4 regions of the Ectopseudomonas mendocina genome follow, and region 4 is predicted to be linked to each of the others. Evidence: predicted binding sites of a transcription regulator. Region 4 holds the regulator's gene; each other region holds the start of a gene.
The links. The regulator FliA, encoded in region 4, starts transcription of late flagellar genes. The targets are predictions, from matches to a motif close to CTAAAGTTTNNNNNNNNNNNGCCGNTAA.
Positions count from the first base shown of each region.

Region 1: a site for FliA is predicted at 2,107-2,134, ahead of C7A17_RS25870 (methyl-accepting chemotaxis protein). Genes of this name have one in related genera too.
Region 2: a site for FliA is predicted at 4,309-4,336, ahead of C7A17_RS06150 (methyl-accepting chemotaxis protein). Genes of this name have one in related genera too.
Region 3: a site for FliA is predicted at 4,597-4,624, ahead of C7A17_RS00845 (methyl-accepting chemotaxis protein). Genes of this name have one in related genera too.

Region 1 covers NZ_CP027657.1:5,571,597-5,579,149, forward strand. Annotated here, with positions in the region: gene C7A17_RS25865 (LysR substrate-binding domain-containing protein) at 1-374, shown strand, start outside; gene C7A17_RS25870 (methyl-accepting chemotaxis protein) at 376-2,058, opposite strand; gene C7A17_RS25875 (Na+/H+ antiporter family protein) at 2,251-3,573, opposite strand; gene C7A17_RS25880 (methyl-accepting chemotaxis protein) at 3,846-5,990, shown strand; gene C7A17_RS25885 (NADPH-dependent FMN reductase) at 6,153-6,749, shown strand; gene C7A17_RS25890 (ATP-binding protein) at 6,861-7,553, opposite strand, start outside.
Region 2 covers NZ_CP027657.1:1,313,594-1,321,146, forward strand. Annotated here, with positions in the region: gene C7A17_RS06140 (AsmA family protein) at 1-1,099, opposite strand, end outside; gene C7A17_RS06145 (TatD family hydrolase) at 1,236-2,015, shown strand; gene C7A17_RS06150 (methyl-accepting chemotaxis protein) at 2,096-4,126, opposite strand; gene ampE (regulatory signaling modulator protein AmpE) at 4,621-5,454, opposite strand; gene ampD (1,6-anhydro-N-acetylmuramyl-L-alanine amidase AmpD) at 5,457-6,008, opposite strand; gene C7A17_RS06165 (DUF1631 domain-containing protein) at 6,223-7,553, opposite strand, start outside.
Region 3 covers NZ_CP027657.1:156,755-164,307, forward strand. Annotated here, with positions in the region: gene C7A17_RS00820 (TRAP transporter large permease) at 1-239, opposite strand, end outside; gene C7A17_RS00825 (TRAP transporter small permease) at 300-803, opposite strand; gene C7A17_RS00830 (TRAP transporter substrate-binding protein) at 892-1,881, opposite strand; gene C7A17_RS00835 (LysR family transcriptional regulator) at 2,083-3,027, opposite strand; gene C7A17_RS00840 (OprD family porin) at 3,299-4,522, shown strand; gene C7A17_RS00845 (methyl-accepting chemotaxis protein) at 4,662-6,545, shown strand; gene C7A17_RS00850 (TRAP transporter substrate-binding protein) at 6,603-7,553, opposite strand, start outside.
Region 4 covers NZ_CP027657.1:4,463,803-4,471,355, forward strand. Annotated here, with positions in the region: gene flhA (flagellar biosynthesis protein FlhA) at 1-2,124, shown strand; gene flhF (flagellar biosynthesis protein FlhF) at 2,136-3,446, shown strand; gene fleN (flagellar synthesis regulator FleN) at 3,536-4,366, shown strand; gene fliA (RNA polymerase sigma factor FliA) at 4,363-5,109, shown strand; gene C7A17_RS20645 (chemotaxis response regulator CheY) at 5,218-5,592, shown strand; gene C7A17_RS20650 (protein phosphatase CheZ) at 5,612-6,400, shown strand; gene C7A17_RS20655 (chemotaxis protein CheA) at 6,413-7,553, shown strand, end outside.

The DNA.
Region 1 (7,553 bases), 1.1 Mb from region 4:
TCGAACAACCTGAGGATCTGCAGCAGTTGCCGGCCCTGGGCGCCATCGGTGCTGACCGGCGCATCCACCTGCGTTTTTGTCACGCCGCGTCCCAGGAGCTTCGTGAGATCGCCCTGGAGGCACGCCTGGCCGTCGACGACTTCCCCATGCGCAAGTCGGCAGCACTTGCAGGTGTAGGTATCACCCTGCTGCCCACCACGCATTGCCACGAGGAATTGGCCGATGGCCGGCTGATCGCCCTGCTGCCGGAGTGGACGGTGCCGCAAGGCCACATCCAGCTTGCCTATACCCACAGGCGCGGCATGTCGCCGGCAGTCCGCGCCTGGATCGAACTCCTGAGCGACGCCTTCAGTCGCTGGAGCTTCCCGCTCTGACTCAGATGCGGAACTGACGCACCAGCGCCCCGAGGCGATCACCGAGGCCCGCCAGGCTGCGGGCAGTCTGCGCACCACGCTCGGTTTCGTCGGCAACACTGTCTACGGCAACGGCGATCTGATGCACGCTGCGGTTGATCTCCTCGGCCACCGCCGTCTGCTCCTCGGCAGCACTGGCGATCTGTGCGTTCATCGCGTTGATGGTGGCGATAAGCTGGGCGATGGCATCCAGCGACTCGCCCGCCTTGTTGGCCTGCTCGCTGGTCAGCTCGCCGGCATCACTGGAACGCCGCATCGAAGTTACCGACTGCTGCGTGCCCTGCTGCAGGCGGTCGATCATGCCCTGGATTTCCTGAGTGCTCTGCTGGGTGCGGCTGGCCAGCGCACGCACTTCATCGGCGACCACGGCAAAACCTCGTCCGGCCTCGCCAGCACGCGCCGCCTCGATGGCAGCGTTGAGCGCCAGCAGGTTGGTTTGCTCGGCGATGGAACGGATCACATCGAGCACGCTGACGATGGACTGCACGTCCTGTTGCAGGCTGTCGAGCGACGCGCCGCTGCTGCGGATGTCATCCACCAGCGAGTGAATGCGCTGGATGCTGCCATCGACCACACTCTTCGCGGCCTGCCCCTCGCGGTCGGTCTGCTGCGCGGCCTCGGCGGCGTTCTGCGCGCTCTTGGCTACCTCATGCGCCGCAGCCGACATTTCGTTGATCGCCGTGGCCACCTGATCGGTTTCATGGCGCTGTTGCGCCATGGCCTGTTCGGAACGCTGCGCCTGCTCCGAAACCTGGCTGACCAGCTCGGTGAGCTGCCCGGTCATCTCGACGATCTGCCGTACCAGGCCATGCACCTTCTCGACGAAGCGGTTGAACGAGCCAGCCAGTTGTCCCAGCTCGTCCTGACTGGTGATCGGCAGACGGCGGGTCAGGTCGCCCTCACCGGCCGCGATATCGTCGAGGTTGGCTTTGATCTGTTGCAGCGGGCGCAGGAAGGCGTTGCCCAACCAGACACCGATCACACCGAACACCAGCAGTAGAATCGCTGCGACTACCACGATGCTGGTGATGATGGTGCCAATGCGTCGATCGATCTCGGCCTGCACCTCGCTGATGCGCGCTTCGACACCGTCAAGGTTCAGCGCAGTGCCGAGGGCCATGTCCCACTTCGGCAGGTAGTAGCTGTAAGCGAGCTTGGGTACCTGCACGGACTCGTTGCCCGGCAGCGGCGAGGAGTAGTTGACGAAGTAGGTGTTGTTCTTCGCCACGTTGACCAGTTCACGGTTGATGTAGACGCCATTGGAGTCGCGTCGGTCGACAAGGCTCTTGCCGACATCCACCGGGCTATCGCCACGGAACAGGCGCACCACGTTGGAGTCGTGGCCGAAGAAGTAGCCGTCGGCACCGTATTTGATCTTGGAGAGGATGGCGATGGCCTGTTCACGACTGGCCATGTCACCTTGCGCCGCACCATCATAGAGGCCCTTTACCGAGCCCATGGCGATCTGGATGTAGTGCTCCAGCTCGCTGCGTTTTTCCTGCAGCAGACGTTCACGCGTCTCGGCCACCTCGTCCGCGGCCAGGCTCTGCAGCACCCTCGCCGCCGTGCCGCTTAGCACCAGCGCGAAGAGGATCACGGGAACCAGCGCAAGCAGTATTACTTTGGCTTTCAATGTCAGGCGCATTTCTTGTTGTCCTTGTAAGCAGAGCCGCAACAAAACGGGGCTACCGGTATATCGGCAGCCCCGTGAAGGAATTAAACGACCACAAGCGCCGCAAAACACTTCCGGAAGAAGTTTTTGACGTCGCTCGCGACGGCCCGGAGGGTGGCCGCCAAGGATGGCGGGCCACAAAACAGAGCCGGCGCAGGCACACCTTTACAGGATCATAGCGGCGGCCCAGCCGAACGCCAGCAGCGGCAGGTTGTAGTGCAGGAAGGTAGGCACCACGCTGTCCCAGATGTGATTGTGCTGGCCGTCGACGTTCAGGCCTGAGGTTGGGCCGAGGGTGGAGTCGGAGGCTGGCGAACCGGCATCGCCAATGGCGCCGGCAGTGCCGACGATGCATACCGTGGCCAGCGGGCTGAAACCCAGTTGCACGCACAGCGGCACGAAGATCGCGGCAATGATCGGTACGGTGGAGAACGAAGAGCCGATGCCCATGGTCACCAGCAGACCGACCAGGAGCATCATCAGCACGCCCAGGCCACGGCTGTCGCCGATCCACTCGGCGGAGGCGTCCACCAGGCTCTTCACTTCACCGGTGGCGGTCATCACTTCGGCGAAACCCTGGGCGGAAATCATGATGAAACCAATCATGGCCATCATCTTCATGCCTTCGGTGAACAGGTCATCGGCCTCTTTCCAACGCACCACACCCGACACGGTGAAGATCACGAAACCCAGCAGCGCGCCGACGATCATCGAGTCCAGCCACAATTGCACGACGAAGGCCACCGCCACGGCCACCCCAGCGACGATAAGCGTCTTGGGGTTGTATTGAGCCGTCACGCGCTCGGCTTGCTCGATCTTCTCCAGGTCATAGACGCGCTTCTTGCGGTAGCTGAAGAACACCGCGACCAGCAGGCCGAAGAACATGCCAAGTGCCGGGATCAGCATGGCTTCGGTGACGTTGACACCGCTGACATCCACGCCGCCCTTGGCCACGTTGGCCAACAGGATGTTGTTGAGGAAGATGTTGCCGAAGCCGACCGGCAGAAACATGTAGGGCGTGATCAGACCGAAGGTGATGACGCAGGCGATCAGGCGCCGGTCGATTTGCAGTTTGGTCAGCACGTAGAGCAGCGGCGGTACCAGCAACGGGATGAAGGCGATGTGGATCGGCAGGACGTTCTGCGACGCCACCGAAACCGCCAGCAGCAGGCAGATCAGCAGCCACTTGACGCCATCGGCGCCGGCCCCGCTCTGCTGACGACCGACCAGAGCCAGGGCCTTGTCGGCCAAGGCATGGGCCAGGCCAGACTTGGCGATGGCCACGGCAAAGGCACCGAGCAACGCGTAGGACAGCGCCACCGTGGCACCTGCTCCCAGGCCTTTGTTGAAGGCAGCCAGCGAGCCGTCCATGCCCAGACCACCGATCAGGCCACCGGCCAGCGCGCCGATGATCAGCGCTACCACCACGTGAATGCGGCACAAACTGAGCACCAGCATGATACCGACCGCGGCTATTACTGCGTTCATAAAAGCGTTCCACCTTCAGAGCTATCGAACCGGTGCAAACAATTACCGGAGAGGTTTGCGGCGCCACTACACAGCGGCCGAGGGCTACTGCCAGCGGGTAGCAGCCACAAAAAGCCGCGTACTCTGCCGGATGCAGAGTGGGATGTCAAAAACGACATCGTGCAGAATTTCAATCAAAAATGTGCATAATATTGACCTCCATCAGGCGCTGATCAAGAAAGCCGCCAGCCAACCGATAACCCTCTGTAGCTCGCCATAGAAAGGAACGCACCATGCTGTTCAGCCGCCTTTCGATCCAGTTGAAGATCACCCTGCTCGCCGGCCTTTGCCTGCTGGCCATCGTCACACTGCTGGTGGGCGCATCGCAGTATCAGTCCAGCCACAGCGCCGGCCTGGTTCGAGCTGCCAGCTCGAGCATGCTGGAGGAAAGTGCCAAGTTGCGCCTGAAGGCACGCGGCGAATTGCAGGCGATCCGCATCCAGCGCTATTTCATGGATGCCTATCAGTACGGCAAGGGTTTCTCGCGGCAGATCCTGTTTCTGCGCGAACAGGCGGAAAAGCGCTTTCTCGATGCCTTCGACCTGCGTGAAGACCTGAATCGCCAGGTGCGCAGCAGCCTGGAGGCCAACACTTCCCTGCTCGGCCTGTACCTGGTGTTCGAAGCCAATGCTCTGGATGGCAAGGACGAACTCTTCGCCGATCAGCCGGAGCTGGGCAGTAACGAGGCTGGCCGTTTCGCCCTGTACTGGGCACAGCCTACAGTCGGCCAACTGGAGGCCGAGGTGATGAGCGAACAATTGCTCGGCGACACCACCCCCGGCGACAACGGCATCGCTTACAACGCGTGGTACACCTGCCCTCGCGAAACCCGCCAGCCTTGCGTGCTGGAACCCTATTACGACGAGGTCAACGGCCAGAAAACGCTGATGACCAGCATCGCCTTCCCCCTGGAACTCGATGGCAAGATCATCGGCGTCATGGGCGTGGACATCAGCCTGGCCAGCCTGCAGCAGATCAGCCAGGAGGCCAATCGTGAGCTGTATGACGGCCAGGGTCATATCAGCATCTTCAGCCCCAGTGCTTTACTCGCCGGGCATAGCCGCGATGGCAGCCTGCTCAGCCTGCCCGTCGAGCGCGCCTTTCCCGATAATGCCAGCGAACTGCGCGGCCTGATCCAGAGTGGCGCCGACGCGGAACTCAATCACGGCGAGATGCTGCGCGAGCTCAGCCCCTTCAAGCCGATTCCCGAAGCCAAACCCTGGACGGTTCTGTTGGAGGTACCTCAGGCAGTACTGCTGGAACGTGCCAACGTGCTCGGCGCGCAACTGGACGAACGCCGCGCCAGCGACAGCCTCACCGCCCTGTTGCTGGGCCTGGTCGCAGTCATCGTTGGCTTGGTGCTGATGTGGCTGACCGCACGCGGCGTGACCCGCCCCATTCTCGGCGTGGCCGCCATGCTCAAGGACATCGCCAGCGGTGAAGGCGACCTGACACGCCGCCTGCAGTACGCCAGACAGGATGAGCTGGGCGAGCTGGCCGGCTGGTTCAACCGTTTCCTCGACAAGCTGCAACCGATCATCGCCGACGTGAAGAACAGCGTGCTCGACGCCCGTGGCACCGCCGACCAGTCGGCGGCGATCGCCAGCCAGACCAGCGCCGGCATGCAGCAGCAATACCGCGAAGTCGATCAGGTGGCCACCGCCTTCCAGGAAATGAGCGCCACTGCGCAAGACGTCGCACACAACGCCGCGCAGGCTGCCGAAGCGGCGCGCAATGCCGACCAGGCCAGCCGTGAAGGCTTGCAGGTAATCGCTACGACCACCAACACCATCGAACTGTTGGCCAACGAAATGAACGTGGCCATGCAGGAGGTCGAAGGCCTGGCCAGCAGCAGCGAGCAGATTGGTTCAGTGCTCGAAGTGATTCGCTCCATCGCCGAGCAGACCAACCTGCTGGCGCTCAACGCCGCCATCGAAGCAGCCCGCGCTGGTGAGGCCGGCCGCGGTTTCGCCGTGGTCGCGGACGAAGTGCGCAACCTGGCCAAACGCACCCAGGATTCGGTCGAGGAAATCCGCCAGGTGATCGAGGGCTTGCAAAGCGGCACCCGCGAAGTGGTCAGCACCATGCACAGCAGCCATCGCCAGGCTCAGGGCAGCGTCGAGCAGGTGCAACTCGCCGTGGCCGCACTACAGCGCATCAGCCAGGCGGTCAGCACCATCACCGACATGAACCTGCAGATCGCCAGCGCCGCCGAGGAGCAGAGCTCGGTAGCCGAGGAGATCAACCGCAATGTCGCCTCGATTCGCGACGTTACTGAGTCCATCAGCAGCCAGGCCGAGGAGTCCGCACAGGTCAGCCAGAACCTCAACCGCCTGGCCAACCACCAGCAGAGCCTGATGGATCAATTCCGCGTGTAACGCCAATTAGTAGGGTGCGCCGTGCGCCCCCCCCCCCAAAACTACTGATTGACGGAGCAGCCTCGCGCCTGACGCCAAACAACTGCTTTTCTGGCGGCTGCACCCTTGCCGCGCAGGTAGGTGTTCGCCTAGCCTGCGCCTTCATTTTTCAGGGGAAGCAGCATGCTCAATATCGCCTTGGTCGCCGGCTCCAGCCGCAACAACAGTCAATCGGGAAAGGTCGCGCGCTTTCTTCGCCAGCGCCTGATCGAACAAGGCCACACCACACAGGATCACAGCGACATCATCGATCTCGGCCTGGCGCCATTGCCGCTGTGGCCAGCCGAAGACAACGGCCCCTGGGAGCTCTACCGCCAGCAGTTGGCTACAGCCGATGCGGTGATCATCATCGCGCCGGAGTGGAACGGTATGGCCTGCCCGGCGATCAAGAACTTCTTCATCTACGCCAGCAAGGCCGAACTGGCACACAAGCCCGGCTTGTTGGTGGGCGTATCCTCCGGTATCGGCGGCGCCTACCCGATCAGCGAACTTCGCGCTTCCAGCTACAAGAACTGCCGCCTGTGCTACCTGCCCGAGCACCTGATCGTGCGCCAGGTAGAGAAAGTGCTGAACGTACCGCAGCCAGTGGACGAAGCCGACGAGCGCATTCGCGACCGCAGCGATTACGCCCTCGACGTACTGGTGCGCTACGCCCACGCCCTTAAACCGGTGCGCGCCGCCATCGGTTTCGAAAATCCGGCATTCGCCAACGGCATGTAAGAGATAGTCCCGTAGGGTGGGTTAGCGGCGCTGAGCACGGCTTGTAGGCGCGTGCCGCGTAACCCTCCGGTCCTGGATTGCCTGGCGCGATGCTATGAGCTCGGCCTCGGTTCAGCGCCGCGGTAAACTCACCACCACTCTCAATCCACCCAACGGGCTGTCCTGCAACTCGATTCGGCCATTCCAGGCCTCGATGATGTCGCGCACGATACCGAGGCCCAGCCCGTGCCCCGCCACCTGCTCGTCCAGGCGCGTGCCACGACCGAGCACGGCCTCACGACGCTCGGCATCGATGCCAGGGCCGTCGTCATCGACAGACAGACGATAGCCTGCGGCACTCTCCTCGACCGTCAACTGCACCTTCTGCTCGGCCCATTTGCAGGCGTTGTCCAGCAGGTTGCCAAGCAGCTCCAGCAGATCTTCGCGATCACGTGGCAGCACCAGCCCTTCGGGCGCCTGCCATTCCAGCTTCAGGCCGCGGTCATGAATCATCGCCAGGGTATCGAACAAACCTGGCAACTCCTGCGCGCAGTCGAATCGTGCCCCCGGCAGCGCCTCGCCAGCCAGGCGTGCGCGCCCCAGCTCGCGACTGAGACGCTGCTCGATCTGCTCCAGTTGCTCGCGCATGCTGACGCGCAGCGCGGGATGGGCCGCCAGTTCCTCACGTCCAGACAGGCTGATCAACACCGCCAGCGGCGTCTTCAGCGCATGTCCCAGGTTGCCCAGGGCGTTACGTGAACGCTTCAAGGTGTCCTCGGTGTGAGCCAGCAAGTGATTGATCTGCGCCACCAGAGACTCCAGCTC
Region 2 (7,553 bases), 2.6 Mb from region 4:
TGAACAGCAGTTGATTGGAGGTCAGGCGGCCGGACAACTTCGGCCGCGGCTCGCGGGCCACGAAAGTCAGGTCGCCGTAAATATCGCTCTCCCCAATCTGGCCATTGAAACCGAGGTAGCGAAAGATCGCTCCATCGGCATCGTGCAAGTCGGCCTGCAGGCGACCATCGGTGCTGTACGGCGGGGTATCCGGCAAGGTCACGCCGGTCAGCGGATACAGCTGACCCAAGCTGGCACCGGACAGCCGCAAACGCAGATCCAGAGCCCCCAGATTCTGCGGATCGGTCAGGCTGCCGGCCAGCACGATGCGGGTCGCGCCGATGCGCAGATCGGCCTGCAACGGGAACGGCTGCGACGCATCGTGCAACGCCAGCAGACCACCGACCTTGCCGTTACCGGTCAACGGCTGGCCGCGGAAGCTGCCCTTGGTCTGCCAGGCGAAGGCGTAATCCTGGGCGCTGGCATTGCTCTGCGCCAGACGCTCGGCAGCGCTCTTGCCAACGATGTCGGCGAACGGGATCGGCTCGCCCAGCGGCTGGATGGTTGCCTCCAGACGGGTATTGCTGACATTGTCATCCAGCTTCACCTGCCCCTTGTCGAAGCCGATGGTGCCGATATCCAACGTCCAGGGGCTGGGCTGATCGGTGTCGTCCGGCTGCTCCTTGCCCAGATCGAACACCCAGTTGGCTCGTCCATCGGCCAGGCGCTGCAAATCGGCGACTGGCGCCCCAAGCTCGATACTGGGGATGCTCACCGTCTTCCACAAAAGCGGCAGCGGAGACAGACGAAAACGCACGCTGTCGAGGCTCACGAAGGCATCGCCCTGCGCCCAATCAGGGTTGCCCAGGCGCAGCTGCTCGGCGGCGAAGTGCGGCCAGGGCACCCAGGCACTCAAGCCCTGCTGGCCCACCTCACGCTGCCAGACCACACGCAGGTCGCCCTCGATGGCGAACGGCCGATTCAAGGCCGCAGAAACCTGCTCGTTGATCAGCGGCCGTGCACGATTCCAGTCGAACAACACCAGAAACAGCATCACCGCGGCCACCAACAGCAGAAAAACGGCGAGCAACGCGCCCAACAAATTGCGTACTTGGCGCACCCAGCGACCTCCTTACTTCACTGCCCGAGTGAAATCCGTCCATGTCCATACGACTGAAAAGATTAGCCAACGCTCCCTTGCTCTGGCAGGAAAGGGGAAAATAGCCGACTCTGAACACTAGTTCGTGAGCCGACCGATGCGCCTGATCGATACCCACACCCATCTCGATTTCCCCGACTTCGATGCAGATCGCGACGACGTGCTCACGCGCAGCCGCGCGCTCGGAGTGCAGCGCATGGTTGTACTTGGGGTCTACCAGGCCAACTGGCAGCGGCTGTGGCAGCTGGTCGAGGAAGACGAAGGCCTGTACGCCGCCTTCGGCCTGCATCCGGTCTATCTGGACGACCATAGCCCGCAGCATCTCGACGAGCTGCGCGACTGGCTGGACAAACTGGCCGGACACCACAAGCTGTGCGCCGTCGGTGAATTCGGCCTGGACTATTACCTGGAGCATCTGGATCGGCAACGGCAGCAAACCTTGTTCGAGGCACAGTTAAAACTGGCCGCCGAGTTCGAACTGCCAGCGTTGCTGCACGTGCGCCGCGCCCATGCCGCGACCATCGCTACGCTCAAGCGCTTTCGCCTGGCACGCGGCGGCATCATCCACGCCTTCGCTGGCAGCTACGAGGAAGCACGCGAGTACATCAAGCTGGGTTTTCGTCTTGGCCTTGGCGGCGCCGCTACCTGGCCGCAGGCCAATCGACTGCGCAAGGTAGTCGCACAACTACCACTGGAAGCCATCGTGCTTGAAACCGACTCCCCGGACATGGCGCCCGCCATGCACGCGAATCAGCGCAACAGCCCGGAATACCTGGCAGACATCTGCAGCGAACTGGCAACACTGCGTGGCGTGACGGACGAAGAACTGGCAGCGGCCAGCAGCCGTAATGCGGATGAGTTGTTCGGCTGGAACTAAAGTCAGGTCGCCTCTGTGGGAGGGGCTTCAGCCGCGACGACTACAAACGCATCGCCGCTGAAGCGCCTCCCACAGAGCAGTTAAACCCGGAAGGCGCTGATCAGCTGCTTGAGACGCGAAACCAGTTCGCTCAGCTCGCGGCTGGCCTGCTCGGTCTGGCTGGCCCCGGCAGCGGTGCGCTCACCCGCGTGGTTGATCTCGACGATGTTCTGATCGATATCGTGCGCCACGGCGGTCTGTTGCTCGGCCGCTGCCGCGATCTGCTGGTTCTGATCGACGATCATGCCCACCGCGCCAAGGATGTTCTCCAGGGCCAGCTGCACCTTGGCCGACTCGCTCACCGTGCCGTCAGCCATCTGGTGACTGGCGTTCATCGCCTTGACCGCCGCACCAACGCCGCCCTGCAGCTTGACGATCATCGTCTCGATTTCTTCGGTGGACTGCTGCGTGCGCTTGGCCAGGTTACGCACCTCGTCGGCCACCACGGCAAACCCCCGGCCCTGCTCACCCGCACGCGCCGCCTCGATGGCAGCATTGAGTGCCAGCAGGTTGGTCTGCTCGGCGATGCCCTTGATCACGTCCAGCACCTGGCTGATGGCCGCACTGTCACTGGCCAGTTGGTTGATCACCGCCACCGATTGATCGATCTCGCCGGCCAGACGCTGAATCGCACCGACCTGCGCCTCGACCAGCGCACGTCCCGTGACCGTCTCCTGATTCACGCTCTGCGCACTGCCCACCGCCGCGGCAGCACTGCGCGCCACCTCCTGCGCGGTGGCAGCCATCTGGTTCATCGCCGTCGCTACCTGCTCGATCTGCGCACGCTGGCTGGCAACTGCCTGGTTACTCTCACCGGAGACCAGCTCGACACGATCCGCCTGGCCACCCACTTCACCCACCGTGTGCCCAACGCGCTCGATCAGGTCGTGGATACGCACCACGGTCTGGTTGAACACTTGCCCCAGCTCACCCAGCTCGTCGCGGCTCTGTGCCTGGAAGTTGGCCGTCATGTCGCCGGCCGCCACCTTGTCCATCACCTGGCCGAGGTTCTTCAGGGTCGAGCGGGTGGACACGTAGAAACCGCTGTAGAGGTAGACGATCAGCAGGAACACCACCACCAGCGCCACCACCAGCAACACCATCTGAGCGCGGTTCTCGACCAGGCGCTCGCTCAACTGGCTGTCGAGGAATGCCAGCAGGCCATCGTTGAAGGCGTAGGTCTTGGCCATTTCCTGGCTGACCTGGTCGTAGAACTGCGTCCACGGCGTATCCAGGCTGTCGGCGATGATCACCTGATCCTCGAACAACACGGCGCTGTCCTTGAGTGTCTGGCGGCTGGCCTCGGCCAGGCTGCCCAGGCCATTTTGCGCGGCGACGTTGCCAGCCAGCGCATCCTGCAGGTTCAGGCCATATTCGGCGTGGAGTTTTTCCAGCAGCAGCAATAGCTCATCGAACTTGGTGCTGGCCGAGGAATTGAGAAAACCCTGGCCCAGGGAATAAGCGCCAATGGCGCGGCCCTGGCTCAGGGTCTCGGTAATCTGCGGGGTGACATTGGTGATCAGCTCGGTGATCTGCCGCACCTGACGCTGCGGATCCTGGCTAAGACCCGCCTGGCTGGCCACCAGCTTGATGAACACCTGGGAAGAGCCAAGCAGCTTCTCGACGATCACCGCCTTGCTCTGCAATGAGGTCTCGGATTCGGCGTTCTTCAATTCGGCCAGCAGTTCATCGCGTTTGGCGATGAACTCGGCACTCTGCTCGGCATCGTAGGTGACCGGGTCGAGGCCTTGCAAACCGGAGGTCAGCGACGCCTGCAACTGGTCGATGCGCCCCTCCAGATCCCCCGCCTGACCGGACTGACCAATCATCGAGTTGATCTGTACGAGATCGTTGAGGCTCTCCAGATCGCGGCGTAACTGCAGGCTACTGCCGAGCAGTTCGAGGCTTTCCAGAGCGGTTTGGGTTCCAACGAACTGGCGATAGGAATCACGCACCAGGTAGAAGTTGGTCACCAGCATGGGCAGGAAGAATAGAACGCTGATCAGGCTGAACTTCATGCCGAAGCTGAGGCGGTTCATCAGCGCGATGGCCGGATACAACACGGTCTTCACTAGACGTCTCCAGTTGCCATTATTGTTATTAGTGTCGCTAGAACGGCCGCAAAGCCTCTCACGGGCTGACAACGGCGTCCTGCGCAGCCCGACCTGTGGCATGCGGATAGGCGCAGCGAATACAGGCAGATAAATGTAACGAAAACCACCAAACAGGGTCGGCTACGGCCTCCTTATACCCCTTATCGACAGCCTTCTCTGTAACTTAAGGTTAAGCGCGCGGCGCTCCTCGCCCCTTTACCGGGACAAACGTGGCTCGCGAACGGGATTGCAGAAAAACGTAGGGCGGGTGCAACCCGCCAATTTGCGTAATGGCGGGTTGCACCCGCCCTACAGAGAGCGCGATAGGGCATACCGGGTGGCAATCCGTTCGCGAAGCAGTACGCCGTTAGATGTGTTGTGGACTGTTCGCTGGCGCTCCTGAGTCCCCCCTACGCGCTGGCGCTACGAGCGGTCAGCGTCCCGATCCGCCCTACGGGAGCGTAAACAGGTTTCTAGACCAGCAGCACCCACAGCGCATAACCGGCGTACCACACCACGGCAGCACGAATCAGCAACTGCCACAGCTGATCCAGCGTCTCGACGCCCTCTTCGCCCATGACCGGAGCCGGCATTTCCCCGGCAGCTCGTCCCGCCTTGGCCACCAGTTGCATCGCCGAGATATCCCAACTGAGCAACTCATGCAGCAAGGCGCGGCTGACGGCGACGAAATTGCCGACCAGAGCGAAGCTGGAGGCGAGCACGCGCGCGGGCAACCAGTCGAAGGCATGACGCAGTTGCACGGCACGCTCGCGCAGTGCCGGCTGCTCGGCATGCTCTGCGCTGAGCGCCAGCAGGCGATAAGCCAGGGCAGCCATCGGGCCGAGCAGGAGGTACCAGAAGATCACCGCAAAGAAACTCTGGTAGGCCTGCCATAGCAAGTGCCCCTGAACCTGCGGCAACAGCGCCACACCCTCCTCGGGCTGGAGTCCCAGATCACGCTCTGCCACGTGGTAGGCAGCCTGAGCGTCGCCACGACGCCAGGCATCGCGAAATGGGCCCAATGCTGCCAACACATCGCCTCGCCCCAGGCTGTAGATCAGCACCAGCAGGTGTACAGGCAGCGCGAGCCAGCCGTAGGCCAGCGGTTCGAGAATCAACAATACGAGTCCCAATGCCAGCACAGGCATCAGCACCAGCGCCGCCAGGCACAGCCAGGGCGCCTGCTGCAGGCTGCCTTGTTGCACACGCTGCAACAGGCCGAGCCAGAAACCGTCCTGCTGGATACGTAGGCGTCCGGCCGAGAACTTCTCGACCCAGAGCACCAACAGAATCACCAGAAAACTCATCGCTACCTCTCCTTCAATTCTGCATGCAGACGCGACCAGTCGAACGCAGGCCCGGGGTCGGTCTTGCGGCCCGGCGCGATATCGCTGTGGCCACGGATACGCTGCGCCGACAACGCAGGATAAGCGTCCAGTAACTGCCGAGTGAGCTCGGCCAGCCGGGCGTACTGTTCATCGGTATAGGGCTGATCGTCCGTGCCTTCCAGTTCCACGCCGAGAGAAAAATCGTTGCAGTTGTCACGCCCATCGAAGCAGGACACACCGGCATGCCAGGCACGATCGAGACAGGAGACGAACTGAGTCAGCGCGCCATCACGCTCGATGAAGAAATGCGCAGAGACCTGTAGGGAGGCAATTTCGGCAAAGAAGGGATGCTCGTGCAACGGCAGACGGTTCTGGAAGAAGGCCTGCACCTTGCCAGTACCGAACTGTCCTGGCGGAAGACTGATGTTATGCACCACCAACAACGAAATTTCGCCATCGGGACGGGCATTGAAGTTCGGCGAAGGACAGTGGCTGACGCCCTGAAACCAACCAGAGGAAGGGTCAAGCTGCATGGAATGCTCCTGAACGAGCCACCACTCTAGAGCAGTGGGCTACAACGGCCAAGAGCGAGGCCGCAACAGGATGTGCAGCAGCGAGAAATACCCCCTTGAGGGACGCTAAGGCAAAGCAACTGAGTGGAGAATATTCCTGCCGGCTCAACAGCTTCTCGCAGAGTGCGCCATGCGCACCGCGAAGCCGCATATAAACGCAGCGCGTGCTGAAGAATCAGGCGTTCTTCAGCTTGCGCAGATTACCGATCACCGACTCCAGCGCCCGATCGAACAACAGCGCATCATCGAGCAAACGGATGGAGTTACGACGAAACTCCACGGCCAGCGCATTGCGAGTCTTCTCCAGCACCTTCATGCCGGTGCGATTGACGAACACGAACTTGCCAGTGGGCTTGATGATCGCTGCCAGCTTGCAACGCAGCTTGTGCTCTTCATCTTCCTGAAACTCGACCCAACTGCCCACTCGCAGGCTGTCTACCTGCAGCAGCGCTTCGTCATCATCCGGTGCAGCTACATCCGGCTCTTGCGGGCGAGTCTGGCCCGGAGCCAGCAGGATGATTTCTTCGACTACCTCGACCATCGTCGGCGCGTCATCGATTTCCTCGGCAACCGGCAGTTCCAGTAGCGGAAGTTCGATACCCGACTCGTTCACATCCGTCTGCACGCCCCCATCGGCTTCGACAAACGCCGAATCAGGCTCGGGTGCGGCACGTTTGAAACGCTGGAAGGCCTGCACATGCAGCGCTTCCAATTGGCTGAAGAATTCACTGGTGGAGAACGGGTCGAACGCCGCGCTGGTCATGCCTTCACGTAGCGCCTTGAGCAGCCCGGGTACCAGTTCCAGCAAGCGCAAGCGCGCTTCGGGATCTTCATGCGGAGCGACGCTCCACACCAGATCATCCATGGTCTGCAGTGCAGCATGCCACTCGTCCGACTCGACCCCATGCTTGAGGCAAGTCAGCATCAGCACCTTACTCCAGGCCTCCTGCAGCAGACGCACCACCACTTCCGGCAGGGTCTTGCCCAACAGACGCTCGTTCAATGCCTGCTCGACCTGACGGCGAGCCAGCTCGGCCTTGGCACTGCCCTCCTCGGCGTCACGGGTACGCTGTTCCAGCAACTCGCTACGACGGCGCTCATCCCCGGTAAAGGCCATGAACTCGGCCAACAACTCGGAGAAGATCGCTGGATCGTCGACGAAATCATTCAACAGGCGCTGAACTACCTGCTCGATCTTCTGGTACAGGCTGTCGCGCTGTGCGTCGTCCTGATCGACCCAGCCCAGTGCAGCGGAGGCGATCTCGTTGAGCAAACGGCGAGCCGGGTGGCTGCCGCGACTGAAGAAGGTCTTGTCCAGCACCGCGACCTTGAGCATGGGAATCTGCAAGCGGCCGATCAGCGCCTTGAGCGAATCGGGCAAAGTGCGGTCATCGAGAATGAACTCGAAGAGCATCGACACCAGGTTGATCACGTCCTCGTCAACTTCACCGACCACACGCGCCTTGCCACTCTTGGCGCTGGCACGTGCGAGCAACTGTTCGAGCT
Region 3 (7,553 bases), 1.5 Mb from region 4:
GAGAGCTTGGTGCGATAGAGGATTTCACCCATCCAGATGAACAGCGGCAGCGCCGTCAATGTCCAGCTGGCACTGGCCGTCCAACTGGTGGAGGCGAGAATCGAACCGGCAGGCGCCCCGCCGAACAGCTCCATGCCGATGATACCGACGCCCAGCAGAGACAGGGCTACCCAGACACCACCGCCAAGCAGGACGAACAGCGCCACCAGCAGGGTGATTGCAATGATTGTGTATTCCACGGCGAACTCACTGTTGTTTTAGACGGCTGTGCCGCCACATCTAATTGGGGTACGCGCCACTCACTCGCTCATCACGCCAGGCGTCTGGTCTTCGAAGCGCTGCCCACGGCACACCAGTACCAGACGCTCGGCCATGGCGATCACCAGGATCACGGTGCCCAGCACCATCGGTATCTGCGGTATCCACATCGGGATCGGCAACAGACCGGAAGAGACTTCCCTGAACTCGTAGGACTCCAGCACGAACAGCGCGCAGTACCAGGCCAGATAGGCGGCGATCAGCAAGCCGACCACGTTGCCCAACACCTCGACGGCGAACAGGCTGCGCTGCGGCAGCAGACGAAAGAGCAGTTCGACACGAATATGCGCGCCGCGCATCAGCGCATAAGGCAGCGCCAGAAAACCCGAAGCGGCCATGCAGTAGGCAGCGAACTCGTCGGTGGACGGAATCATGGTGCCGAACTGCCGGGCCAGAATCTGCGCCACGATCAGCACGCAGATAAGGATCAGAAACAGACCGGCCAGCAGGCCGGACAAGGTGTACAACTTACGTAGCCAACTCATGAGACGAATGCCTCGCACGCGAAGGAAGCGATGGGCGGGCCCTGGCGAACCCACCCGGGAGGCGGCGCGGCAAGCGCGCCGCACTGGATCAATTGCGGTAGGCGTCGATGATCGCCTTGCCTTCGTCCCCGGTACGCTGCAGCCACTCGGCTGCCATGGTCGCACCAATGTTTTCGAAACCCGCTTCCACTTCGCTCGGAGCGCTTTCGCTGACTTCCATGCCGTTCTCCGCCAGGGTCGCCACCAGTGCACTGGTTTCTGCCTGAGCGGCGGCCCAGCCCTGCTCTTCCGCACGCTTGGCGGCCGCCAGTACGGCCTGCTGCGACGCTTCGGGCAGACGCGCGAAAGCACGGGCGTTGACGATCACGAAGTTCTTCGGGATGAACGCCTTGACGTCGTAGTAGTACTTGGAGAAATCCCAGGCCTGGGTATCCACGCCCGTGGTCGGCGAGGTCAGCATGCCGCTGATCATGCCGGTGCTGAAGGCCTGAGGCACTTCACCGGTCTGGATCACGGTAGGCACGGCGCCCATCAGCTCGGTCATGCGCGAGGTGGCCGGGTTGTAGGCGCGGAACTTCATGCCCTTGAAATCGGCCATGGTATTGATCGGGGTCTTGGTGAAGATGCTCTGTGGCGACCAGGGCATGGCATAGAGCAACTTGACGCCCTGCTTCTCCAGGCGCGCTTCGACAGCCGGACGACTGACCTCCCAGAGCTTCTTGGCATCGTCATAGTTGCGCGCGAGGAACGGTACGCTGTCGATTTCGAAAATCGCATCCTCGTTGCCCAGAACCGACATCAGTACGTCGCCGAGCTGAACCTGCCCGGTCTGCACGGCACGCTTCACCTCTGGACGTTTGAACAGAGCGGAGTTGCTGTGCACACGGATCTGTAGTTCGCCATTGGTGGCGTCGGTAACGTCCTTGGCGAAGGCCTTGGCAACCTTGGTGATGGAGTTGCCGTCGGGCTGTTCGGCACTCATGTTCCAGCGCTCGGCGGCCTGCGCACTCACACTGGAAAAGCCGATGAGGCACGCGGCCAGAGCGGAAAGTGCAAAACCTGATGCGGTACTTTTCATGCAATGCTCCTGATCGTTGTTATGGGCGCTGGTCGAGGCGCCAAGGTGTTGACGAAACCGAGTCTCGGCAGATCGTCCAACCCTGTCCAACTAGAAAAACCGGGGGCGCATGATCAAAAATCGTTATGAGACGAAACGAGGCAAAAGCAGCCTCCGCGCACCATAAACGGGCGATCATCAAGGCGGGTAACAGCAGGAAAATCAGGCGAGTTTCTGCTCGGACTGAGGCGCCATGCAGGTCATCATTCCCTGCCCCATCTCTTCTACATAGGCACCCAGGGCTTCACAGGCCAGGGAGATGATGTCCTCGCTCAGCTCCAGGCCAACACCGGTGCGCCAGGTGGCTACCACTGGCAGCGACGGTGGTTCGGGTACGTCGTCGAGAATGGTCAGCAGCCCTTGCTTGAGTTCGTCGCGCACCAGTGCCGGCGGCAAGGCGCCGACTCCGAAACCATCGCGGATCAGCCGCGTCATGGCCGCAATCGAATTCACGCAACTGATGCGCGGCGCACTGACGTTGCCGATGTGCAGCAGGTTGAGAATGTCCTGATGCGGTCGTGAGTTCTTCGAGAAGGTGATGATGCGTTCGCGCGCCAGCTCGTCCATCGAGGCATAGGAGCGGTGGTAGAGCGAACCGGTGGGCACGATCCAGCGCACCGGAAAACTGGCCAGTTCGAGATTGCGCACGCTGTCGCCGTTGACCATGTCGGTTTGAAACACGATGTCCAGATAACCCTTGAGCAACTGCTCGTTGAGGTTGCGCGCGGTGTCGGCGGTCAATTCGATCTCCACCCCCGGGTAGCGCTCCATCACCCGTGTTACGAACGGACTCAGCCAGGTGTGAATGACGGTATCCATCGCCCCCACGCGAATCCTCCCCTGAATGCTGCCGGTATCACTGATCGATTGCTTCATGGCGTGCATGGTGTCGATCATGCGCTCGGCATACTCGAGCACCTTCTGCCCTTCCGGAGTGAGGGAAACGCCCTTGGAATCACGCAGGAACAGACGCGTGCCCAGCTCGTCCTCGAGCGCAGCGATACGGCTGGAAATGGAAGCCTGGGTGCTGAAAAGCTTCTCCGCGGTGAGGCGGAAGCTCTTCAGCCGCGCCACCCAGACGAAGGTCTCGAGAAATCTCAGGTTCATGCCACGACGCCTCTTCGAAATGCTGAAAGAACGGGCCTCGCCAACTGCGTTTCCCGGCGTCGGGCGTAGCAGGTTGCATGCCAGGCAAATTCTATTCGGCTGATGAATTTTCTTATCGCCCGCCCCTGTTTTTTCTCGTTGGACGCCATCTTGAAACGCTTTGAAGAATGGCGCCGCGCTCTGCGCAGACCACAACAACATCATTCCAAACGCGCTCTGCCAAGCAGCCCGCCCACGTCGGCTGCGCGCTCCCAACAGGAGACACTGCACCATGAAACCCCATTACCCATTGGCATCCGCCCTGCTGCTCGGCAGCGGCCTGCCAACCCTCGCGCATGCCGACTTCATCGCTGACAGCAAAGCCAGCATCGAGATGCGCAACTTCTATTTCAACCGCGATTTCCGCCAGAGCGGCGCCCGTGACAAGGCAGAGGAATGGGCGCAGGGCTTTCTGCTGCGTATGGAATCGGGCTACACCGACGGTACCGTCGGCTTCGGTATCGATGCATTGGGGATGCTCGGTCTGAAGCTCGACTCCGGCGATGGCACCGCCGGTAGCGGCCTGCTCCCGGCGGATCGTTCCGGCGGTTCGCAGGACGAATATTCCAAACTCGGCCTGACCGCCAAGGTGAAGGTCTCCAACAGCACGCTGAAAGCCGGCGCCCTGCATTTCCGCAGCCCGATCGTCTCGGCCAACGATTCACGCCTGCTGCCGCAGACCTTCCAGGGTGCACTGCTGAACGTTCAGGAAATCGACAACCTGACCCTGCAGGGCGGCAAGATCAACCGCATCAAGGCCAACAGCTCCACCGACTACACCGAGATGACCGGCAACCGCATCGGCGGCAACAGCGACTCCTTCGTGTTCGGCGGCGGCGAATACAAGATCACCCCGCAGCTCACCGCCGGCCTGCACTACGGCACCCTCGAGGATGTCTACCAACAGTACTACGGCACCCTGGTGCACGTACTGCCGCTGGGCGATGGCCAATCGTTCAAGAGCGACCTGCGCTATTCGCAGAGCCGCAAGGACGGCAACTTCCGCGACCTCGACAACAAGGCCTTCGGTGCCATGTTCACCTACAGCCTGGGTGGCCACGCCTTCGGTGCCGGCTACCAGCGCATGAGTGGTGACGACCCGTTCCCGTACATCGCCAGCAGCGATCCGTTCCTGGTCAACTTCGTGCAGATCAACGACTTCGCCAACACCGAGGAACGTTCCTGGCAGGTGCGCTACGACTACAACTTCGCCAGCCTCGGTATCCCCGGCCTGACCTTCATGACCCGCTACATCTCCGGCAACAACGTCGAGGTCGCCGGTCGCAGCAGCGAAGGCAAGGAATGGGAACGCAACATGGACATCACCTACGTGGTACAGAACGGCCCGCTTAAGAACCTCGGGCTGAAATGGCGTAACGCCACAGTTCGCTCCAACTTCGGCAACGATCTCGACGAGAACCGCCTGATTCTCAGCTACACACTGCCACTCTGGTGATAGCGACGCACTGACGGGGCCTTCTTAGGCCCCGTTTTTCATTTCTCGGGAGGCAGTCCGGCCATAGACTTTTCTTCAAGTTGTATGACAACTTGCCGATTCCCGAGAATCATCCTGAAGAAGATGGCGAGGCGTTATCGTGAGCTTTTTACTGTCCTGGCAACAAAAATTCCGTTTGCTCGTCGCACTGACCTTGATCAGTCTGACGCTGATGGCGGCCGCTTCATTCTGGGCTAACCAGCGCCTGGGCGATGCGCTGCAGGCGCGCAGCAGTGCCGGCGCCTATGCCAGCGCGACCACGGAGCTGATGAACCAGTGGTGGCGTACAAGCGCGCAGCGACAGCAACTGAGCCCCAACGACGTGGCCAGCTACACCGCGCATCTGACCGAACTGGAGGCGCTCGTCAGACAACTCGTGGAGCAGGCCAAGCAGTTGAATGACGCCAGCCTGATTGAAGATGCCCAACAGATCGAGACGGTATTGCAGCGAGAAGTGGCCGAACAACGCACCTGGCTGACCCTCAATCAAGGCCTGGGCCTGACCCCCTTCGAGGGCCAGCGCAAAGTCCTGGCTGACAGCGCACGCGAGCTCGAATCCATCACCATCAGCCTGATCCAGCCCGCCATCAGCGAGGCCCTGAGCGCGCAGCGCGACTACCTGTCGACCTTCGATGACGCCTTCGCCCAAACCGCCCAGGCCGCCATCGGCGAACTGCAGACCAAGATCACCGACCTGGACTGGCAGGAAACCCCCATCGGGCAGAATGCGCAGAAATTCTCGGCAGCCTTCAACCAGGCGCAGCAGAGCATCGAACGCATCAACGCGGCCAATCGGCAGATCGCCGAACTTGCCCGGCAGTTACAGGAGAGTGTCGATGCACAAAGCCGCAACCTCGAAGGCGGCTTGCTGGCACGAACCGAAATGGACGCGCAACAGGCACGCAGCTCTGCGCAGTGGATCATGGGCCTGAGCTTCGTCATCGTCGCCGGCCTGCTCACCATCACCCTGCTGCAGGCCTCGCGCGTACTGGTGGCACGTCTGCACAATGCCACTCAACTGCTCAGCCAGGTGGCCTCGGGCGACCTGACCGGCAAGCTGCCGGTGGGCAACAATCCCAAGGATGAATTCAACCAGTTGGCCGCTGCCGCCAATCGCATGATCCAGGGCATCGGTGGCATCGTTTCCCAGGTGGTGAAGGCCAATGGCGAACTGGGCCGCCTGCATGGTCATCTCGGTGATGCCATGCGCCAACTGGGCGACAACAGCATGCAGGTGGAGATGCAGACCGAACAGGCCGCCTCCGCCTCGCAACAGATCAGCGCCACGCTCAACGACATGGCGCAACGCACCGCCGAGGTCGGCACGGCAACCAGCAGCGCCTACGATGCTGCCCGCAACGGCGGCCAGGTGATCGCCGCCAGTGTCGAAAGCATGAGCCGCCTGGCCCAGTTGATTCAGGACACGCACGCTCAGGTCGACGCACTGGGGCAAAGCAGCGCTCGCGTGAGCGGTATCGTCGATGTGATCAACAGCCTGGCCGACCAGACCAACCTGCTCGCGCTCAACGCCGCCATCGAAGCTGCGCGGGCCGGTGAAGCCGGGCGTGGCTTCTCGGTGGTCGCCGACGAGGTGCGTTCGCTGGCACAGAAAACCGTCGCCGCCACCACCGACATCAGCGCCATCGTCGGCGAGTTCCAGCAGCAGACCCGGCACATGCATCAGTTGATGAGCAACGGCCTCGGCCTCGCGGCAGACAGCGAACGCCATGCCGGCGACGTGGCCAACGCCATCGACTCCATCACCCAGGCCATGGAGCGCCTCAACGGTGAAATGAATCAGGTCGTGGTGGCGATCGAAGAAGTGTCCACCACCACCGAGGACATCGCCGACAAGATGGAGTCCATCAACCTGCATACCGGCCAGAGCAAGGATCTGCGGCATAACCTCGGCCATCACACCGAAGGCCTCTCCTCTCAGGTCGATGCCCTCGGCCGCAGCGCCAGCCAGTTCCGCCTGGTCTGAACGAAAAGGCCCGACCGATATCCATCGGCCGGGCCTTGCTCACCGCTTGCTGCGACTCTAGCGTTCGCCGCCCTCGAGATAGTCATCGATGATGCGTGCGCGATCCTCGCCCGCGCGCGCCAACCACTCGTTGGTCAGAGTCTGGCCGACCTCGGTCAGGCCCTGATGCAGCGCCGGCGGAATGTCCTGAACGACGGTAATGCCGCGCCGGGCCAGCATGCGTGTCTGATACCCGGTCAACGCCCAGGAAAGCTCCCAGCCGGCCCGCTCGGCGCGCTCGCCGGCATGCAGCAGCGCCTGCCGGTGCGCCTCGGGCAAACGCTGGAAGGCCCGTTCGTTGACGATGACGATGTTCTTGGGAATGAACGCCCTGACATCGTAGAAGTGGGAAACGAAATCCCAGGCGCGCAGATCCATGCCCGTGGCGCTGGAGGTCAGCATGACGTCGACCTTGCCATCACGAAAGGCCTGCGCCACGTCCTCGGTATTGATGGTCGTCGGCTGCGCGTGCAGCAGGTGCGCCAGGCGCGAAATGGTCGGGTTGTAACTGCGAAAACGCAGGTCACGCAGATCGCCAACATGCTGCAGAGGGCGATCACTGAACAGACTCTGTGCCGGCCATGGTACCGCGTAGACCAGACGCACACCGTCAGCCAGCAGTCGCTGTTCGATCGCGCTGCGGCTGACCGCCCAGAGCTTGCGGGCCTGCTCGTAATCGGTGGCGAGAAACGGCAGGCTGTCCAGTTCGTAGATCGGGTCTTCGTTGCCCAGCGCCGACATGAACAGGTCGCCGAGTTGAATATCGCCACGGCTCACCGCTGGCTTCACATCCAGGCGCCGATACAGGGCAGAGTTGGGATGTACGCGGATGTCCAGATGGCCCTGGGTGGCCTGCCGCACGCTTCTGGCGAAGTCCACCGCGACACGGCTGATGAAGTTGCCCGCAGGTTGCTCGACGGACATCGACCAGCGTTCGTTACTCTGCACGGGAAAGGCCACGGGCAAAGC
Region 4 (7,553 bases):
ATCAACCGCTCGCAAATCATCGGGGACGCTCGTGGCAACCTGGCCGGCCTGCGCCAGGGCAGTCTGGGTATCCCGCTGCTGTTGCTGGCGCTGCTGGGCATGGTCACGCTGCCGGTGCCGCCGCTGCTGCTCGACACCCTGTTCACGTTCAACATCGCCTTGTCCATCGTCGTACTGTTGGTCGCGGTCTATGCGCTGCGCCCGTTGGACTTTGCCGTATTCCCCACCATCCTGCTGGTCGCCACCTTGCTGCGCCTGGCGCTCAACGTCGCCTCCACGCGTGTCGTACTGCTGCACGGTCAGGAAGGCCCGCACGCCGCGGGCAAGGTGATCCAGGCCTTCGGCGAGGTGGTGATTGGCGGTAACTACGTGGTCGGCGTGGTGGTCTTCGCCATCCTGGTGATCATCAACTTCGTGGTGGTCACCAAGGGTGCCGGGCGGATTTCCGAAGTCAGCGCGCGTTTCACCCTCGATGCCATGCCCGGTAAGCAGATGGCCATCGACGCGGATCTGAACGCCGGTCTGATCGACCAGGCCGAAGCCAAGAAGCGTCGCTCCGAAGTCGCTCAGGAAGCGGACTTCTACGGTTCGATGGACGGTGCCAGCAAATTCGTTCGCGGCGATGCCATCGCCGGCCTGCTGATCATGTTCGTCACCCTGATCGGCGGTATGGCCATCGGCATGCTGCAGCATGGCCTGAGCTTTGCCGACGCGAGCAAGATCTACGCACTGCTGGTGATCGGTGACGGCCTGGTGGCGCAGATTCCCTCGCTGCTGCTGTCCACCGCCGCAGCCATCATGGTCACCCGCGTATCCAGTTCCGAAGACATGGGTCAGCAGGTCAACCGGCAGATGTTCGCTTCGCCGCGTGCGCTGGCTGTGGCGGCGATCATCCTGATCGTCATGGGCCTGGTGCCGGGTATGCCGCATGTCTCCTTCATTGGCCTGGGCCTGATCGCTGCCGGTGGCGCTTACTGGATCGCCAACAAGAAGCGCAGGGCTCAGGAGGCCGAGCAGCAGGAGGTGCAGCGTCAACAGGAGCTGATTCCGGCGCAGAAGGCGCAGGAGGTCAAAGAGCTGGGTTGGGACGACGTCATGCCTGTGGACATGGTCGGCCTGGAAGTTGGCTATCGCCTGATCCCGCTGGTCGATCGCAATCAGGGCGGGCAATTGCTGGCGCGGATCAAGGGCGTACGCAAGAAGCTGTCGCAGGAGATGGGCTTTCTCATGCCTTCGGTGCACATCCGCGATAACCTCGACCTGGCGCCCAACGCCTACCGTTTGACGCTGATGGGTGTCAGCGTGGCCGAAGCCGAGGTCTACCCGGATCGTGAATTGGCGATCAACCCCGGGCAGGTGTTTGGTCCCCTCAATGGCATCGCCGCCAAGGATCCGGCGTTCGGCCTGGAAGCCGTATGGATCGACCCCACTCAGCGTGATCAGGCGCAGTCGCTCGGTTATACCGTGGTCGATGCCAGTACCGTGGTTGCCACTCATCTCAACCAGATCCTGCACAAGCACGCTCACGAGCTGCTCGGGCATGAGGAAGTGCAGCAGCTCATGCAATTGCTGGCCAAGAGTTCGCCGAAGCTGGCCGAGGAGCTGGTGCCGGGGCTGGTGTCGCTGTCGACCCTGCTCAAGGTGTTGCAAGCGCTGTTGCAGGAGCAGGTGCCGGTGCGCGATATCCGCACCATCGCCGAAGCCATCGCCAACGTGGCGCCGAAGAGTCAAGATCCCGCCGCTATGGTCGCTGCCGTACGTGTGTCGTTGGCCCGCGCAATCGTGCAAAGCATTGTGGGACTAGAGCCGGAGCTGCCTGTGATCACCCTCGAACCGAGGTTGGAACAGATATTGCTCAATAGTCTGCAGAAGGCCGGTCAGGGCAGTGAGGATGGCATCCTCCTGGAACCGGGCATGGCCGAGAAGCTGCAGCGTTCCCTGGTGGAAGCGGCGCAGCGCCAGGAAATGCTCGGCAAGCCGGTGATTCTGCTGGTGGCCGGCCCGATCCGGGCGATGCTGTCGCGCTTCGCGCGGTTGGCGGTATCCAGCATGCACGTGTTGGCCTACCAGGAAATTCCGGACAACAAGCAGGTCACCATAGTCGCCACTGTGGGCCAGAACTGAGGTAAAGGGTCATGCAGGTCAAACGCTTCTTCGCCGCCGATATGCGAACCGCCATGAAACTGGTGCGTGACGAGCTGGGTGCCGATGCTGCGATCATCGGCAACCGCCGCGTGGCCGGTGGTGTCGAGCTGACTGCCGCGCTGGACTATCAGGTGACGCCGGCTCCGGTGCGCCCGAACCCGGCGCTGGAGGCCGAGCTGCGCAAGACCCAGGCGCGCATCGCCAGTGCCCAGGCCGAGCTCGCCACCCGTGCCGAGCAGGACGCCGGCAAGGATCGTCAGCTGTTCGCCAACGAATCTCTGCTGGCCCCCGAGCTGCCGGCCACTCCGGTCAAGCCGCAGCGCCCGGTCGAGGCCGCAGTGCCTGCTACGCCGGCTGTCGACCCCCGAGCGCTGGATGCCATGCGTTTCGAGCTGCACGGCCTGCGTGAGCTGATCGAAGTGCAACTGGGCTCCATTGCCTGGGGCCAACTGCAAAATCGTCGTCCGCAACAAGCCAATCTGTGGCGTCGCCTGCAGCGCATGGGCCTGTCTGCCGAGCTGTCGCAGGCGCTGCTGAGCAAGGTGGCAGGCGTGGCCGAGCCGCGTCAGGCCTGGCGCATGCTGCTGGCGCACCTGGCCCACGCGATCAGAACGCCGAAGGTAGAACCGCTGGAGGAGGGCGGGGTGATTGCCTTGGTCGGCCCGGCTGGCATGGGCAAGACCACCACCCTAGCCAAGCTGGCCGCGCGTTACGTGCTTAAGTACGGCGCGCAGCAGGTCGCTCTGGTGAGCATGGACAGTTACCGTATTGGCGCGCAGGAGCAACTCAAGACCCTGGGGCGTATCCTGGGGGTATCGGTGACTCAGGTCGATCCTGGTCAGTCGTTGCTGCAGGCGCTGACTCCGCTGGCGAAAAAGCGTGTGGTGCTCGTCGATACTGCGGGCCTGCCGGGTAACGATCCCGCACTGCGTCTGCAACTGGAAAGCCTGGCTTCGGCGCGTATCAATGCGAAAAATTATCTGGTTCTGGCTGCAACAAGTCAGAGCCAAGTGCTCAAGGCGGCCTACCATAGTTACAAGCGTTGTGGACTGGCAGGCTGCATACTGACGAAACTGGACGAGGCGGCGAGCCTGGGCGAGGTTTTAGGTCTGGCTATAGGCCAGCATCTGCCGGTAGCCTATGTCACGGACGGGCCGCGTATTCCGGACGATCTGCAGGTGCCGCGCAGTCATCAACTGGTCAGTCGCGCGGTAGGTTTGCAGGCCGCCGAGGAGCCGAGCGAAGATGCCATGGCGCAGATGTTCGCCGGGCTATACCACAGTCCGGCACGTGCCGGCTGAAGCGACGAGAACAGTGCATCCTCCCGCGTGGTTGGCGGGAGTGAACGGCCAAATGGCCAAGTCGAAGTTAGACAAGGTGTAGAAATAACATGGGTATGCATCCCGTACAGGTGATTGCGGTGACTGGCGGCAAGGGTGGCGTCGGCAAGACCAACGTGTCGGTCAATCTGTCCATGGCCCTGGCCGATCTCGGCCGTCGGGTGATGCTGATGGACGCTGACCTTGGCCTGGCCAACGTCGACGTTCTGTTGGGCCTGACGCCCAAGCGCACCCTGGCCGATGTGATCGCAGGTGAATGCGATCTGCGTGACGTGCTGCTGCAGGGGCCGGGCGGCATCCGTATCGTGCCGGCGGCGTCCGGTACGCAGAGCATGGTCAGTCTTACGCCGATGCAGCACGCCGGCCTGATCCAGGCATTCAGCGATATCAGCGAAAACCTGGACGTACTGGTGATCGATACTGCGGCCGGTATTGGCGATGCGGTGGTCAGCTTCGTTCGCGCGGCGCAGGAAATTCTCGTAGTGGTGTGCGATGAGCCGACCTCGATCACCGACGCCTACGCGCTGATCAAATTGCTCAATCGTGACCACGGTATCAGCCGCTTCCGCGTGTTGGCCAACATGGCCCACAGCCCGCAGGAAGGGCGCAATCTCTTTGCTAAGCTGACCAAGGTGACGGATCGTTTCCTCGATGTCGCCCTGCAGTATGTCGGTGCCGTGCCCTACGATGAGTGTGTGCGTAAAGCCGTGCAGAAGCAGCGTGCCGTCTATGAAGCCTTCCCACGATCCAAGTGCGCCCTGGCGTTCAAGGCGATAGCTCAGAAGGTCGACACCTGGCCGTTGCCGGCCAATCCCCGTGGCCATCTGGAATTTTTCGTCGAGCGTCTGGTGCATCAACCGACTGCAGACTCGGCCGTATGACAGCAGCCTCTGGACTTCGTATGTACAACAAGGCTCAGGCGCAGGATTCCCAGCATCAGCTGATCGAACGCTATGCGCCGCTGGTCAAGCGGATTGCCTATCACTTATTGGCCCGTCTGCCGGCCAGCGTGCAGGTCGATGACCTGATCCAGGCCGGCATGATCGGCCTGCTCGAAGCCTCGCGCAAATACGACTCCAGCAAGGGTGCCAGCTTCGAAACCTTCGCCGGTATCCGTATTCGTGGTGCCATGCTCGATGAGGTGCGCAAGGGGGATTGGGCGCCGCGTTCGGTACACCGCAACAGCCGTATGGTCAGCGATGCGATTCGTGTTGTTGAAGCCAGAACGGGGCGTGACGCTAAAGATCACGAAGTTGCGGCCGAACTCCAATTGAGTCTGGAGGATTACTACGGCATTCTTGGCGACACTTTGGGCAGCCGCCTGTTCAGCTTCGACGACCTGTTGCAGGACGGCGAGCATGGCGGGTTGCACGAAGACGCCGGGCACACCCACCTCGAACCTTCGCGGGACCTCGAAGACGAACGCTTCCAGGCGGCTTTGGCCGATGCCATCGCTGGTTTGCCGGAGCGTGAACGTCTCGTGCTGGCGCTGTATTACGACGAAGAACTGAACTTGAAAGAAATCGGCGAAGTGCTGGGGGTTAGCGAGTCACGCGTCAGCCAGTTGCATAGCCAGTGCGCAGCGCGTCTGCGTTCGCGGCTAAGTGAATGGCGCGCTGGCTGAACAGCGTATTCGCAGGCTTAAACGGCCTGTTAACGGTTTCATGATTAAAGGACGTGGTTGCGAGCGCAATACGTTTGGGACTGTACGGAGGTCGACTTGGACAAGAACATGAAAATCCTCATCGTTGACGATTTCTCGACGATGCGACGGATCATCAAGAACCTCTTGCGGGATTTGGGTTTCACCAACACCGCAGAAGCCGACGATGGCACCTCGGCGCTGCCGATGCTGCAAAGCGGCAGCTTCGACTTTCTGGTGACCGACTGGAACATGCCCGGTATGACCGGCATCGACCTGCTACGTGCCGTGCGCGCCGACGAACGTCTGAAGCACCTGCCGGTGTTGATGGTGACGGCCGAAGCCAAGCGCGATCAGATCATCGAGGCGGCCCAAGCCGGTGTGAACGGCTATGTGGTCAAACCCTTCACTGCCCAGGTGCTGAAGGAAAAGATCGAGAAGATCTTCGAGCGGGTCAACGGCTGATGTCGGCCGCGAGGGTGCTATGGAACACGATGACTCCACGCTGGGTGACCTTGAGTCGACCCTGAAAAGCAACGCCCGCGATCTGGTCGATAGCCTCGAACAAGGCAACTTCGGCGCCGCGGTACAACTGATTAATGAGCTCAACAAGGTTCGTGATCGTGGCCTGTATCACGAGGTCGGCAAGCTGACCCGTGAGCTGCACAATGCCATTGTCAATTTCCAGCTTGATCCGCGTATGCCGCATGCCCAGGAGCTGTCGCAGATCGCCGATGCCACCGAACGCCTGAATTATGTGGTCACCATGACCGAGAAGGCTGCCAACCGCACCATGGATCTGGTGGAGCAGAGCGCGCCGCTGGTCAATGACCTGAGCGATGAGGCGCAGAGTCTGAGCGTTGAGTGGGGCCGTTTCATGCGTCGTGAAATGGGCGCCGATGGCTTTCGTGAGTTGGCCAAGCGTATCGAACTGTTCCTCGCTCGCAGCGAGCGTGATGGCAACAAGCTCTCCAGCCATCTCAACGACATTTTGCTGGCGCAGGACTACCAGGATCTGACTGGCCAAGTGATCAAACGTGTCACCCAACTGGTGACCGAGGTGGAAAGCAACCTGCTCAAGCTGATGTTGATGGCCAGTCAGGTCGACCGTTTTGCCGGTATTCAGCACGATCACGAAGTGCTGCGCGCCGAACAGGAAAAATTAAAAGAGCCATCGCGGGGTGAAGGTCCGCAGATTCATGCCGATAAGCGTGATGACGTTGCCTCCAGCCAGGACGATGTCGACGACCTGCTGTCCAGCCTAGGGTTCTAAGGAGCACACAATATGAGCTTCGGCGCCGATGAAGAGATCCTCCAGGATTTCCTGGTAGAGGCCGGCGAGATTCTCGAACAGTTGTCCGAACAATTAGTCGAGCTGGAAAGCCGACCGGACGACATGAACCTGCTCAACGCCATCTTTCGCGGTTTCCATACCGTCAAGGGCGGAGCGGGCTTCCTCCAGCTCAATGAGTTGGTGGAGTGCTGCCATATCGCCGAAAACGTCTTCGACATCCTGCGCAAGGGTGAGCGTCGCGTCGATTCGGAATTGATGGATGTGGTGCTCGAGGCTCTTGATGCTGTCAATGGCATGTTCGGCGAGGTGCGTGAGCGCCGCGAGCCGACACCTGCCTCTCCTGAGCTGCTGGCTGCATTGGCGCGCCTGGCTGAGCCGGCGGGTGCCGATTCGGCTCCTGCTCCAGCTCCTGCACGTGAGCCTGAGCCTGTAGCAGCGCCCGAGCCGGTTGCTGTGGCTGCCGCTCCTGGCGATATCACCGACAGTGAGTTCGAGCAACTGCTCGATGCCCTGGGCGATGCGCCGGCAAGCGAAAACGTCGCGGCTGGTGATGAAATTACCGACGACGAGTTCGAGTCTCTGCTCGATCAGTTGCATGGCAAGGGGCAGTTCACCGGCACGGTCGAGGCTTCGGCTGACGTTGCCGTCGCGGCTGTACCGGCCGCAGCTCCGACTGGGGACGATATTACCGACGACGAATTCGAGGCTCTGCTCGATCAGTTGCACGGCAAGGGCCAGTTTTCCGCTGCACCTGAAGTGGCCGCTCCAGTCGCCGCGACTGCCGAAGCTGCTGCGCCGGTCAGTGACGATATTACCGATGACGAGTTCGAATCCCTGCTCGATCAGCTGCATGGCAAAGGCAAATTCGTTCCTCCGAGCGAGCCGGCGCCGGCACCTGCTGCGGTAGCCAAGCCTGCTGCAGCCAAGGTCGCTCCGCCCAAGCCCGCCGCCAAGGCCGAGCCTGCCGCTGCGCGTACCCCGGCTGCTCCAGCACCGGCCGTGGACAAAGCGGCAGCGCCTGCGAGCGAGGCGGAGACCACCGTGCGCGTCGATACCGCGCGCCTCGACGAGATCATGAATATGGTCGGCGAGTTGGTGCTGGTGCGTAACCGCCTGGTACGCCTGGGGCTCA